Regions from separate parts of the Streptomyces sp. NPDC059743 genome, predicted to be linked through region 2. Evidence: riboswitches for the same ligand, from Rfam matches in the RefSeq annotation. Region 2 holds a riboswitch; each other region holds the start of a gene.
The links. Region 2 has a riboswitch for cobalamin ahead of ACFV6H_RS24235 (CbtB domain-containing protein). Riboswitches for the same ligand answer to the same signal wherever they lie in the genome.

Region 1: linked by a shared signal. The riboswitch ahead of ACFV6H_RS14295 (cobalamin biosynthesis protein) and the one ahead of ACFV6H_RS24235 (CbtB domain-containing protein) in region 2 are both predicted to bind cobalamin.
Region 3: linked by a shared signal. The riboswitch ahead of metE (5-methyltetrahydropteroyltriglutamate--homocysteine S-methyltransferase) and the one ahead of ACFV6H_RS24235 (CbtB domain-containing protein) in region 2 are both predicted to bind cobalamin.

The regions. Positions count from the first base shown of each region.
Region 1 covers NZ_JBHWGS010000006.1:392,070-396,275, reverse strand. The annotation lists gene ACFV6H_RS14310 (class II aldolase/adducin family protein) at 1-157, opposite strand, end outside; gene ACFV6H_RS14305 (anion permease) at 332-1,570, shown strand; gene ACFV6H_RS14300 (hypothetical protein) at 1,621-1,851, shown strand; cobalamin riboswitch at 1,897-2,038, shown strand; gene ACFV6H_RS14295 (cobalamin biosynthesis protein) at 2,071-3,183, shown strand; gene ACFV6H_RS14290 (cobyric acid synthase) at 3,180-4,206, shown strand, end outside.
Region 2 covers NZ_JBHWGS010000013.1:263,269-267,474, forward strand. The annotation lists gene cbiE (precorrin-6y C5,15-methyltransferase (decarboxylating) subunit CbiE) at 1-353, opposite strand, end outside; gene ACFV6H_RS24230 (CbtA family protein) at 720-1,553, opposite strand; gene ACFV6H_RS24235 (CbtB domain-containing protein) at 1,575-1,799, opposite strand; cobalamin riboswitch at 1,837-2,005, opposite strand; gene ACFV6H_RS24240 (histidine phosphatase family protein) at 2,073-2,816, shown strand; gene ACFV6H_RS24245 (GlsB/YeaQ/YmgE family stress response membrane protein) at 2,888-3,151, opposite strand; gene ACFV6H_RS24250 (TIGR03086 family metal-binding protein) at 3,319-3,888, opposite strand; gene ACFV6H_RS24255 (DUF6597 domain-containing transcriptional factor) at 3,952-4,206, shown strand, end outside.
Region 3 covers NZ_JBHWGS010000026.1:92,848-97,053, forward strand. The annotation lists gene ACFV6H_RS34990 (TVP38/TMEM64 family protein) at 1-60, shown strand, start outside; gene ACFV6H_RS34995 (enoyl-CoA hydratase/isomerase family protein) at 83-1,177, opposite strand; cobalamin riboswitch at 1,281-1,561, shown strand; partial or broken gene metE (5-methyltetrahydropteroyltriglutamate--homocysteine S-methyltransferase) at 1,773-4,088, shown strand; gene ACFV6H_RS35005 (MFS transporter) at 4,106-4,206, opposite strand, start outside.

The DNA.
Region 1 (4,206 bases), on a different contig from region 2:
GAATTCCACTCGGCGTGACCAGAACGAGTCCGCCGGCCCGTACCGAGACATTGCCCGAGGTGCCGACGACCAGTCCCTCGGAAGCCGTTCTGCGGGCGGTGTTCACCAGGTCCCGCCAGGCCCGGTCGATCGCGTCCTGATTCTCCTGATCGGTCATACCGTGATCCTGCCAGGAGTGCCCGGCGGCCCGTACGCCTGTTCTCCGGATCATCCGAACAGAATCACGCGGCGTCAGTTCGAGACACCACGAATACCTGTTCAGTTCATCTCCCGTTCACCATGACTCCCTACGTTCACCGAGGCCCCCTACGTCGAACGATTGCCTGGGTAAATGGAACACCTCACACTGCTGCTCGCGATCGTGATCGTGACGGCGCTCGTGTTCGATTTCACAAACGGTTTCCATGACACCGCCAACGCGATGGCGACGACCATCTCGACCGGCGCCCTGAAGCCCAAGACCGCGGTGGCCATGTCCGCCGTGCTGAATCTGGCCGGCGCGTTCCTCTCCGTGGAGGTCGCCAGAACGATCTCCGGCGGGCTGATCAACGAGAACGGCATCCGGACCGAAGTGATCTTCGCGGCGCTCGTCGGCGCCATCCTCTGGAATCTGCTCACCTGGCTGGTCGGTCTGCCGTCGAGCTCCTCCCACGCCCTCTTCGGCGGACTGATCGGCGCCACGCTGATGTCCGTCGGCACCTCCGGAGTCAACGGCGGTGTTGTCATCACCAAGGTGCTGATCCCGGCGCTCGCCGCGCCGGTCGTCGCCGGTCTCGCGGCGCTGCTGGCCACCGGACTGACGTACCGTATCGGCCGCCGTACGGACGACAAGGCCACCGCCAAGGGCTACCGCGCGGGACAGATCGCCTCCGCCGGTCTGGTCTCCCTGGCGCACGGCACCAATGACGCGCAGAAGACCATGGGCGTCATCACGCTCGCGCTCGTCACCGGCGGTGTCCTCGCGCCCGGCTCCAATCCGCCGCTGTGGGTCATCGTCTCGGCGGGCACGGCGATCGCGCTCGGCACCTATCTCGGTGGCTGGCGGATCATCCGCACCATGGGCACCGGGCTCACCGAGCTGAGGCCGCAGCAGGGCTTCGCCGCCCAGACCAGTGCCGCGACCGTCATCCTGGCCTCCTCGCACCTCGGTTTCTCGCTCTCCACCACCCAGTCCTGCTCCGGCGCCGTGATGGGCGCGGGACTCGGCCGTAAGGGCGGTGTGGTCCGCTGGTCGACCGCCACGCGGATGTTCATCGCCTGGGGACTGACGCTGCCCGCCGCGGGTCTGGTCGCGGCCTGCGCGGAGTTCCTGACCGGCCAGGGCAGTTGGGGCGTCGCGGTGGTCGCCGCGCTGCTCCTCGCGTGCTCCGGCGCGATCTGGCTCGCCTCGCGCCGCCGCCCGGTCGACCACACCAATGTCACCGACGCCGACGAGGCCGGATTCCCGGGTGGAGAGCCCGCCGGTGTCCTGGCCAACGGCATCACGGCCGGTGCGACGCAGGATCTGTCGACCACCATTCCGTCCCCACCGGGCAGCGCCGGTGAGCCGGCCCGAACCGCCACGGTCTGAATCACCCACCGCCCGAACCGCCACGGTCTCAAGGAAGAGCGAGCGAACGTATGAACATCGACTGGGCAGCGCTGGGTTCCGTCTTCGGAGTCAGCCTCGTGGTGACCGTCGCCCTGGTGGGCTTGTTCACCCTGGGCGTCGTCGGTCTCGCCAAGCAGGAGTCCGCCGGCGGGCAGGGCGGCGTTACGGGCCCGGCGGCTCTGGCGCGCACGGGCGCGTACGCCTGCTTCGCCCTGTGCGCGGCGGCCGTGGCGTACGGGATCTGGCTGATCGTCGCGTGACGCACGCCTCACCCTGTCCCGTCGCAGGTCAGCGATGAGTTGACGGGTGTTCGCGGGCGTGGTGGACTGCCGGGGCCATTACGGCGGCAGAAGAGGAAGCCGGTGCGAATCCGGCGCGGTCCCGCCACTGTCACCGGGAGTTGTCTCCCGGGAGCCAGGAACTCTCGCCGCCGCACCACGTCGAGCCGGGGCGCGGACCCTGAGTGAGGACATTTCGCCATGCCTGGCAGCGGTTCGGCCGTCGTGCGCGGCGGCGGTTCGGCCGCCGGACGGATCTTCGCGTACGGCGCGGCCCTGGGACTGCTGGGCGACCGGGTGTTCGCCGATCCGCGCCGAGGGCATCCGGTGGCCGCGTTCGGCCGGGCGGCGGGCGCCGTCGAGCGGGCGCTGTGGCACGACCACCGCGGCTGGGGCGCGCTGCACACGCTGGTATGCGCCGGAGGCGCCGTCGGCCTCGCGGTCGTCGCCGCCCGCAGTACACAGGCGGTACGGATCACGCGGACCGTACGGGTCGCGCAGGGCGTACGGGCCACGCGGGCCGTTCCGGGCGTACGTGCCGTACGGGAAAGCCGTGCCGCTTCCGTCGCACTGACCGCTCTGGCCACCTGGTCCGTCGTCGGCGGCACCTCGCTCGGCCGGGAGGCACGCGCCATCGGCGCCGCGCTCACCGCCGGAGACATTGAGCTGGCCAGGGAGCGGCTGCCACGGCTGTGCGGGCGCGATCCGCAGGCGCTGGACGGACAGCAGCTCGCCCGTGCCGTCGTGGAGTCCGTCGCCGAGAACACCTCGGACGCCGTCGTCGGCGCGCTGGTGTGGGGAGCGATCGCGGGCGTGCCCGGTCTCGTGGGATTCCGGGCCGTGAACACCCTGGACGCGATGGTGGGTCACAAGTCCGCCCGCTACCGCAGATTCGGCTGGGCGTCGGCCCGGCTGGACGATCTGGCCGGCTGGCCCGGAGCCCGGCTGACCGCCGCGCTGGCGGCGGTGGCGGGCGACGATCCGCGCGCGGCCCTGCGGGCGGTACGGCAGGACGCGCGGAAGCATCCGAGTCCCAACGCGGGCCCGGTGGAGGCGTCGTTCGCGGGCGCGCTGGGCGTACGGCTCGGCGGGACGCTCACGTACGGCGGACGGGTGGAGCACCGGCCCGTACTGAACGGCGAAGGGCGGCCCGTGGAGACGGCGGACATCGAACGGGCCGTACGGCTGTCGCGCCGGGTGAGCGGATACGCCCTCGCGGTCTGTGTCGCCGGCCGGTTCGCGTACGGCGCGATACGCCGCCGTACGGCCGAGACAGGCCGTCGTACGGCGGAGACCGGAAGGGGACGCGAATGAGCGGGCGCGGCGGAGGCCTGCTGGTGGCCGGGACCACCTCGGACGCGGGCAAGAGCGTCGTCACGGCCGGGATCTGCCGTTGGCTGGTACGCCGTGGAGTGAAGGTCGCGCCCTTCAAAGGGCAGAACATGTCGCTGAATTCGTTCGTGACGCGCGAGGGCGCGGAGATCGGACGGGCGCAGGCGATGCAGGCCCAGGCGGCCCGGGTGGAGCCGACCGCGCTGATGAATCCCGTCCTGCTGAAGCCCGGCGGCGACCGCAGCAGCCAGGTGGTGCTGATGGGACGGCCGGTGGGCGAGCTGAGCGCCAAGGGATTCTTCGGCAGCTCCGAGAACTCCGGGAGCGCGCTGCGCGGCGGACGCCGGGAGGCCCTGCTCGGCCCGGTCCTGGAGTGTCTGGAGGAGCTGCGCGCCACCCATGACGCCGTGATCTGCGAGGGCGCGGGCAGCCCGGCCGAGATCAATCTGCGCCGTACCGACATCGTCAACATGGGAATCGCACGCGCCGCGCGGCTGCCGGTGGTGGTGGTCGGCGACATCGACCGCGGCGGAGTCTTCGCCTCGTTCTTCGGTACGACCGCGCTGCTGAGCCCGCAGGACCAGGAGCTGATCGCGGGCTATCTCGTCAACAAGTTCCGCGGCGATGTGTCCCTGCTGGAGCCCGGTCTTGAGATGCTGCGCGGCCTGACCGGCCGGGCGACGCTCGGAGTGCTGCCCTGGCGGCACGGGCTGGGCATCGACGAGGAGGACGGACTGCGTATCTCGCTGCGCGGCGCCGTGCGCGAGTCCCTGGTGGCCCGCCCGTACGGCGAGGAGGTGCTGCGGATCGCGGTCTGCGCCGTACCGCTGATGTCCAACTTCACCGATGTGGACGCGCTCGCGGCCGAACCGGGCGTCGTCGTACGGTTCGTGGACCGTCCCGAGGAGCTGGCCGACGCCGATCTCGTGGTGGTGCCCGGCACGCGCGGCACGGTGAAGGCGCTGGCATGGCTGCGGGAGCGCGGGCTCGCCGACGCGCTCGCGC
Region 2 (4,206 bases):
GACACGGACGACGGATGCGGCAGCACCCGCAGCGCCCCGGCCCCCACCACCTCCGCGAGCGTCCGCCCGATCCCGTAGAACATCGGGTCCCCGCTCGCCAGCACACAGATCCGCCGGCCCGCATGGGCCGCGAGCACCCGAGGCACGGCGGGCCGCAACGGCGACGGCCACACCACCCGCTCGCCCGCACACTCATCCTCCGGCAGCAGCGCCAACTGCCGTGCTCCGCCGACCACCACCTCGGCCGCCCGCAGAGCCTCCCGTCCCACGCCGGAGAGCCCTGCCCAGCCGTCGGCACCGATCCCCACGACGGTCACCACGTGCGCTACGGCGGGAGACGGTGCTGCGCTCACTGCGATACACCTCTGCGCTTCTGAGCTGGAGAAAGACCGGCCCCAAACTCTACTGTCCAGTCATCTCCCGCCCTCGGCGGGCCCGCGCTCGCCTCCGACGGACCCAGGCCCGGAGCGCACGCCCACCTCGTCTCTCTCGCGAGTCCTGTGGCGCAGCGGATCACGTGGCACGGCTCGCGCTTTGCTGCTTCGGCTTCGGGAACCCAGGTCTCCGGCTCCTGGTACCGCCCGGGCCGCCCAGGCCGCCCCACCTCGGCCGGACGTAGCCGTCGGCATGTGGCTGTGCGAATGGGGCGGCTGGGGCGGCTGGATGCACTCGCTAGCGGATCGCCAGTTCTCTCAGAAGAGCCGGAGGCGGACGGAGCGTCAGCCGACGGTCCTCACCGGCGAGGTGACTCCATCGGCGTCCGTCCTCGCCGCGGAGGCGCCCCGGCCGCCGGGCTGGAGCACCCGCTCGGCCAGCGCGCCGAAGATCAGCCCGAAGGCCGTCCACAGCAGCGCCTGCACGGCGACCGACGCCAGCCGAAATTCCCAGAGAAGAGCAGCCGGGAAGGTTTCCCGGACGGCATCGGAGTTGGCGGGCAGAACAAGACAGGCGACCGCCACCGCGACGACATAACCGGCACCGGCGACAACGGACGCGTTCCAGTTACCCAACTTCGGAGCGAGCCGTCTGCCCGCGATGACGGCGACGACGGCCAGCAGCACGCTGAGCACGATCATCAGGAAGAACAGCGTGGTGCGCTTACCGATGGTGTCCGGGTTGCCCACCGCGGGCGGGGTCGCCGGATACTTCAGGAACGGCACCAGATAGACCGTGGTGAAGGCCGCTCCCGCGATCAGCGCCGCGGTCGCCCTCGGCCCGAATCCGCCGATCCTGCCCAGACAGACGGAGAAGACCAGCGAGGCGATTCCGCCCAGGGCCACTCCGTACACCAGGACACCGGTGGCCAGCCCGAACGTCGACTGGACCGGCCGACTGACCAGTTCCTCCTCTTCTTCGCCGTGCTCATGCGCCGTTGCCGCTGCGGGTGCGTGCGCGTGCTCCGCTGCCGGTGCCGACTGGGTCTCCTCCAGCGCGATGGAGTCCCGTACGGAAGGCTCACCGGCCAGATATGCCAGCGCGAACGCGAAGAGCCCGGCCAGCACACCCGCGATCATGCCGCGGACCAGGAGAGTTCTGACGGTGGAGGCATGCATGTGCGTGATCTCCGTCAGCGCTCAGTGGCAGGGAAAACCGAGCAGATGACGGCCGTCGTGCACCCACTCGTGCACACCCTCACCCGAGAACACCGACGTCGCGCCCTGCTCGGCGCCGACGAAGTACAGCAGCACCAGCATCAGAGTGCCTACGAACACCGCCCACGGCAGAACCGCGCGCAGTGGAAGCGGAGTCACCTTGACGCTGACGGGCGAAACGGTCGGCGGGGCTATGGACTCAGCCATGGCGGAACCTCCTTGGGGAACTCGCGTCCCATTCGGTGGAGCTCGAACGACGGCCGTCGGGTCTGACTGACCGGGCTCCGCTGCGCTGTTGCGCAGCCGACACCCGGCATACAGTGGCGCGACCGTGCCGGACTCTCACCGGACTTCCGTCCCGCCGTCGTGATATCGACGTGAAGGTATCGCGAACCGACAGACGGGCCAAGAGGACCTCGACCGACGCCAGGCCTGCGACGGGCCTGCAATGACCGCCAGGACCCGAGCGAGGAGAGCCGTATGACGACCCGGGTGACGCTCATCTCACCGGCCATCAGCACGGCCCTGCGCGAGGCCCGTTTCCCCAAGAGCACCGACCGCAGCGATACGGACCCGGCCTCGGACACTGGCCCAAACACCGCCACCGACACCGCCACCAACGCCTCGGGCACCGCCACCACCTCTGGCAGTGGCACCGGCACTGGCGCCCACACACTCAGCGCACCCGACACACCCGACGCCCTCGATCCCCTCGGGCTCCGGCAGGCCCAAGCCGTACGGGAGACCTTCCCCCGCGCCGCCGCCCTCTATGTCTCCCCCTCTCACCGCTGTCGCCGTACCGCCGAGATCCTCGGCCTGGACGCCAAGCCGCTGTCCGACCTCGCACCCTGCGCGATGGGCCGCTGGCAGGGCAGGACTCTCGATGAAGTGGCCGCCGAAGAACCGGAGTCCGTGGCCGTCTGGCTCTCCGATCCCACGTCCGCACCCCATGGCGGAGAGTCCTTGCTGACCTTCCACACCCGTGTCGGCCACTGGCTCGACAACCTCGGCTCCGACTCCGGCGAGGACCCGGGCGGACGCGTCATCGCCGTGGCGGAACCCGACATCATCCGCGCCGCCGCCGTCCACGCCCTCGGCGCCTCCCCGCAGTCGTTCTGGAGGATTGACGTACGGCCTCTGTCCCTCACCGAACTCAGCGGGCGCAGTGGCCGCTGGAATCTGCTTGCCGGCCGTCCTCTACACACCCACACCGCCGCACCCTGAGGACCGTCCGCCGACCCCCGGCGCCGTACACCCGGACACCCCAGGCACCCCGCGCACCCCGGCAAACTCGGTCAGCGGCGCGCCTTGGCCCGGTCCAGCGCGGCGACACCCACCGCCGCCAGACCGATCTGGATTATCCACTCGATCCAGTCGGGACCGTCCGTATCGGCGACACCGACGGCCGCCGCCAGAGCCGTACCGATCAGGGCCGCGACGATACCGACGGCGATCGTCCACAGCACACCGATGTGCTGGCGCCCTGGGACAACGAGCCGTCCCAGCACACCGATGACGATGCCGATCACTATGGCCGTGAAAATACCGGAGATCTCCATATCCACTCCTTCTCACCACATTCGCTGCCGTTCGTGGTGTCTGTCAGAACGTCTGCCCGCCGAATACGCGTTCAGTCCAGGAGTGCGATAGCTCGCCAGTTCGGTTTGAGGAACGCGGGCGGTGGAAGGGCGAACGTCCACGGGACGTCCCGAGACATCCCGAGACGCTACGAGTGGCTCCAGTGCGGGGCACGTCCCGTCGCGGCCAGCAGCACCTCGAACGGACCGGCGTCCTCCGCCACCGGCACCGGCTCCCCGAACATCCCCATCTCCCGTGCCGTCGGCGCCAGCGCCGCGAACTCCTCGCCGAGCATCTCGACGAGCGCCGGATCCGGCTCGTACGGCTGTCCCGTCGCCCGCGCCAGATCCCACCCGTGCACGGCCAGGTCGCCGACCACCATCGCGCCCACCGTTCTGGCCGGCAGCCCCATGGCCCCCGAGGTGCCCTCCTCGGCGCCCGGCGCGTCCCAGGCCGCGACGAGCCGTACGGTCTCGTCGGCGAACCGCTCGCGCCACTCACCCTCCAGATGCTCCGGGGCGGCGCCGAAATCGGCGTCCTTCTTGGCCGCCAGCGCCTGGAAGTTGACGACGACCTGGAAGAGATGGTCGGCCAGGGCGTGTACGTCGTACTCACTGCACGGAGTCGGTGCGGTGAGCTGGTCGTCGGTGATACCTCGAATGACGGTGACGGTACGGTCGGCCGCCACCTCCAACAGCTTGCTGATCTTGTCGCTCATGGCCCCGACCGTATGAACCGGCTACTCCCGGCGTCTTGAACAAACGCGACATAGGATCTGCCCATGGCAGGTCCACGGCGCGACACCCGGGGCATCGTCGACGCTCCCGAGCTGTTCGCGCGGGTACGTTTCCGGCGCCGCGAACCGGCGCCGGCCCTGCGGCCGTATCTGGAGCACTACTGGCTGATCGACTGGGATCTGGCCCGGCCGTACGTCTCCCACGTGGTGCCGCATCCCTCGGTGAACGTGGTCTTCCAGCGCTTCGGACACGGGCCCGACAGCCCGCCCTTCGCGGAGGTCGCGGGCATCGGCCTGGAA
Region 3 (4,206 bases), on a different contig from region 2:
ATCTCCGGTCTGGTCGCGGCGGTGGTCGCCTGGCGCAAGCGCCACCACCTCCGCCGCTGACCGGTGCACTGAAGCCCTGCCGTCAGCTCACAGCGGCCAGCCCGAGGTCGCCGCCCGGCGGCGCCGCGAAGAACCGCGCCACATCGGCCTCGGTGACGTCTGTCAATTCCCTGGGTGACCACCGCGGTCTGCGGTCCTTGTCGATGACCTGCGCGCGGATGCCCTCCCGCAGATCGTGGGTGGCCAGCGCGGCGCACGAGGCGCGGTACTCCTGGTCGAGCACGCGCTCCAGCGTCGGCAGCCGACGGGCCCGGCGCATCGCTTCGAGTGTCGCCTTGAGCGCGGTGGGCGACCGAGTCAGGATCGTTTCCGCGGCCTCTTTCGCCGCGGGCCGGCCACTGCCGAGCAGCCGCTCGACGATCTCCTCCACCGAGTCGGCCGCGTAACAGGTGTCGATCCACTCGCGGTCCGCGGCGAGTTGGCCCTCGGGCACGGCCGTCCCGTGCTCAGTCCCGTACTCGGTCCCGTACGCGCGTACCGTCCCGATGACGTCCGCCGCCTCGCGTATCCCGGGCCCGGCCAGCGCGGTACGCAGTGCGGCCAGCCGCTCCGAAGGTACGAAGTGGTCCGCGAGCCCGCACAGCAGCGCGTCCGCCGCGCCCACCGCCCTGCCGGTCAGGGCGAGATGCGTCCCCAGCTCGCCCGGCGCGCGGGAGAGCAGATAGGTGCCGCCGACGTCGGGGACCAGACCGATTCCGGTCTCGGGCATGGCGACCGCCGACCGTTCGGTGACGATCCGCAGACTGCCGTGCGCCGAGACACCGACTCCGCCGCCCATCACGATGCCGTCCATCAGCGCGACATAGGGCTTGGTGAAGCGGGCGATACGGGCGTTGAGCCGGTACTCGTCGCGCCAGAAGTCGGGCGAGGCGGAGCTTCCGGCGCGCGCGTCCTCATGGATCGCGCGGATGTCGCCGCCGGCGCACAGACCGCGCTCGCCGGCGCCCGAGATGAGCACCGCCGTGACGCTCTCGTCGTCCTCCCACTCCGCGAGGGCCTCGGAGATCCGCAGGACCATCGGGTGGGTGAGGGCGTTGAGCGCGCGAGGGCGGTTGAGCGTGATGCGGGCGGTGCGGCCGGCCCGGCCGAGCAGTACCGGTTCGTCGTCGTGGACCATGCCGCCCAGTATCCGGCACGCCCGAAGCCGTCCAAGGAAAGTACGTCCAAGGTCGTCAGGTCCGTTCCCCGGACCGGGCTGGCCGCCGCGTCACACGAGCCTCTAGGCTGGACACGCAGTCGGTTCGCGCTGTCCGCCAGGCAGCCGCGTCGTAAGAGGGAACCCGGTGGAAATCCGGGACTGCCCCGCAGCGGTGAGTGGGAACGACCGCCGTCATACGCACTGGACGCACCGCGTCCGGGAAGCGACGGCCAGTAGGAGCCTCGTACCGGTACGTACGTCATACGTACGGCCAACGGTTAACAGCCAATGGTCACGGCCAACGGCCACGGCCACGAGGTGTGCCCACAAGTCCGAAGACCTGCCACTGCCCGTGTGCGAGCACCGCACACGGAGATCTCGGTGACCTCGTGGGCGGGTCGGCGGATATGGGCGGGCGTGTGCGACACGTGGCTGCGTGGAGCGCGGCACCGTCCCGGCTTCCGTTCCTTCGCCTCCTACGAGTTCCGCCGGGATCGTTCCCGCACGACTCGCGAAGGAGAGTCCCGTGACACCCAAGTCCGCAGCCGCGGCAGCCCGGTCACATCCGAGTCCGATGTCGAGTTCGAGGTCAAGGCCGACGCCGAGGGCCACCGTCCTCGGCTATCCGCGCCAGGGCGCCGACCGCGAACTGAAGAAGGCCGTCGAAGGGTACTGGAAGGGCCGGATCACCGCGGACACGCTGCGGGAGACGGCCGCAGGACTGCGCCGCGACAACTGGCGCCGGCTGGCCGACTCCGGTCTCCACGAAGTGCCCACGGGCGACTTCTCGTACTACGACCATGTGCTCGACACCAGTGTGATGGTCGGCGCGGTCCCGGCCCGACACCGGGCTGCCGTCGAGGCCGACGCGCTCGACGGCTACTTCACCATGGCGCGCGGTGCCCAGGATGTGGCGCCGCTGGAGATGACCAAGTGGTTCGACACCAACTACCACTATCTCGTCCCGGAGTTGGGCCCGGACACCGTCTTCTCCGCGCACTCGGACAAGCAGGTCGCGGAGCTGCGTGAGGCCGTAGCGCTCGGCCACACCGCCGCCCGGCCGGTGCTGGTCGGCCCGCTCACCTATCTGCTGCTCGCCAAGCCCGCGCCGGGCGTGGCCGACGGTTTCGAGCCGCTCACCCTGCTCGACCGGCTGCTGCCGGTGTACGCGGAGGTGCTGGCCGATCTGCGCGCGGCCGGTGCGCAATGGGTGCAGCTCGACGAGCCCGCGCTCGTCCAGGACCGTACGCCCGCCGAGCTGACCGCGCTCGCGCGCGCCTACCGTGAACTCGGCGCGCTCACCGACCGGCCTCAGCTTCTGGTGGCGTCCTACTTCGACCGGCTCGGCGAGGCCCTGCCCGTACTGGCGAAGGCACCGGTCGAAGGGCTCGCGCTGGACTTCACCGGCCCTGCCGCCGCCAATCTCACCGATCTCGCGGCGGTCGGCGGGCTGCCTGGCAAGCGGCTGATCGCCGGAGTGGTGGACGGCCGCAATGTGTGGATCAACGATCTCGCGGCCTCGCTGACCACGCTCGCCACTCTGCTCGGTCTGGCCGAACAGGTCGATGTGTCGACATCCTGCTCGCTGCTCCATGTCCCGCTGGACAGCGCCGCCGAGCGGGATCTCGATCCGCAGCTCACCCGGTGGCTGGCCTTCGCGCGCCAGAAGACCGACGAGGTCGTCACTCTCGCCCGGGGCCTGGCGCAGGGCACCGACACCGTCGCGGCCCGGCTCGCCGCCAACCGCGCCGATCTCGCCTCCCGTGCCGCCTCGGCGATCACCTGCGATCCGGCGGTACGGGCCCGCGCGGCGGCGGTGACGGACGCGGACGCCCACCGGGACCAGCCGTACGCCGAGCGCACCGCCGCCCAGCACGCGCGCCTCGGTCTGCCTCCGCTGCCGACGACCACCATCGGATCGTTCCCGCAGACCGACGAGTTGCGTACGGCGCGCGCCGAACTGCGGGCCGGGCGGCTGGACGGGACCGGATACGAGGAGCGCATCGCGGCCGAGATCCGAGAGGTCGTCTCCTTCCAGGAGAAGGCGGGCATCGATGTCCTGGTGCACGGCGAGCCAGAACGCAACGACATGGTGCAGTACTTCGCCGAGCGGCTGACCGGATATCTCGCCACACGGCACGGCTGGGTCCAGTCGTACGGCACCCGCTATGTCCGTCCGCCGATCCTGGCGGGCGACATCTCGCGGCCCGCGCCGATGACCGTCGCCACCACGTCGTACGCGCAGTCGCTGACGGACCGGCCCGTCAAGGGCATGCTGACGGGCCCGGTCACCATGCTGGCCTGGTCGTTCGTCCGGGACGACCAGCCGCTTGGCGAGACCGCCCGGCAGGTGGCGCTCGCGCTGCGGGACGAGGTCGCGGATCTGGAGGCGGCCGGTACGGCCGTCATCCAGGTGGACGAACCGGCGCTGCGGGAGACGCTGCCGCTGCGCGCGGCGGACCGGCCGGCGTATCTGGACTGGGCGACGGAGGCGTTCCGGCTGACGACGGCGGGCGTCCGTCCCGACACCCAGATCCATACGCATATGTGCTACGCGGAGTTCGGCGACATCATCCGCGCCATCGACGACCTGGACGCCGATGTGATCAGCCTGGAGGCCGCGCGCTCCCATATGCGGGTCGCCGACGAGCTGGCGGCGGCGGGCTATCCGCGCGAGGTGGGCCCTGGTGTGTACGACATCCACTCACCGCGCGTGCCCTCGGCCGAGGAGATGACCGCCTTGCTGGGCACGGCACTTGAGGCGGTCCCGGCGCGGCGGCTCTGAGTCAATCCCGACTGCGGTCTGAAGACACGCGGCTGGTCCGAGGTCCGTACGTCCCTGGAGAACCTGGTGGCGGCGGCACGGACGACACGGAGCCGCTTCTCGTAAGGCAGCCAGGGAGGGGCCTAAGGCGCGGCTGAGGGCGACGTGGTGTCCTCGGTCGCCGGGCGGGCCGGATCGGTCCGCCCGACGGCCGAGGACGAATCGGCGGCGACCTTCTCCGTGC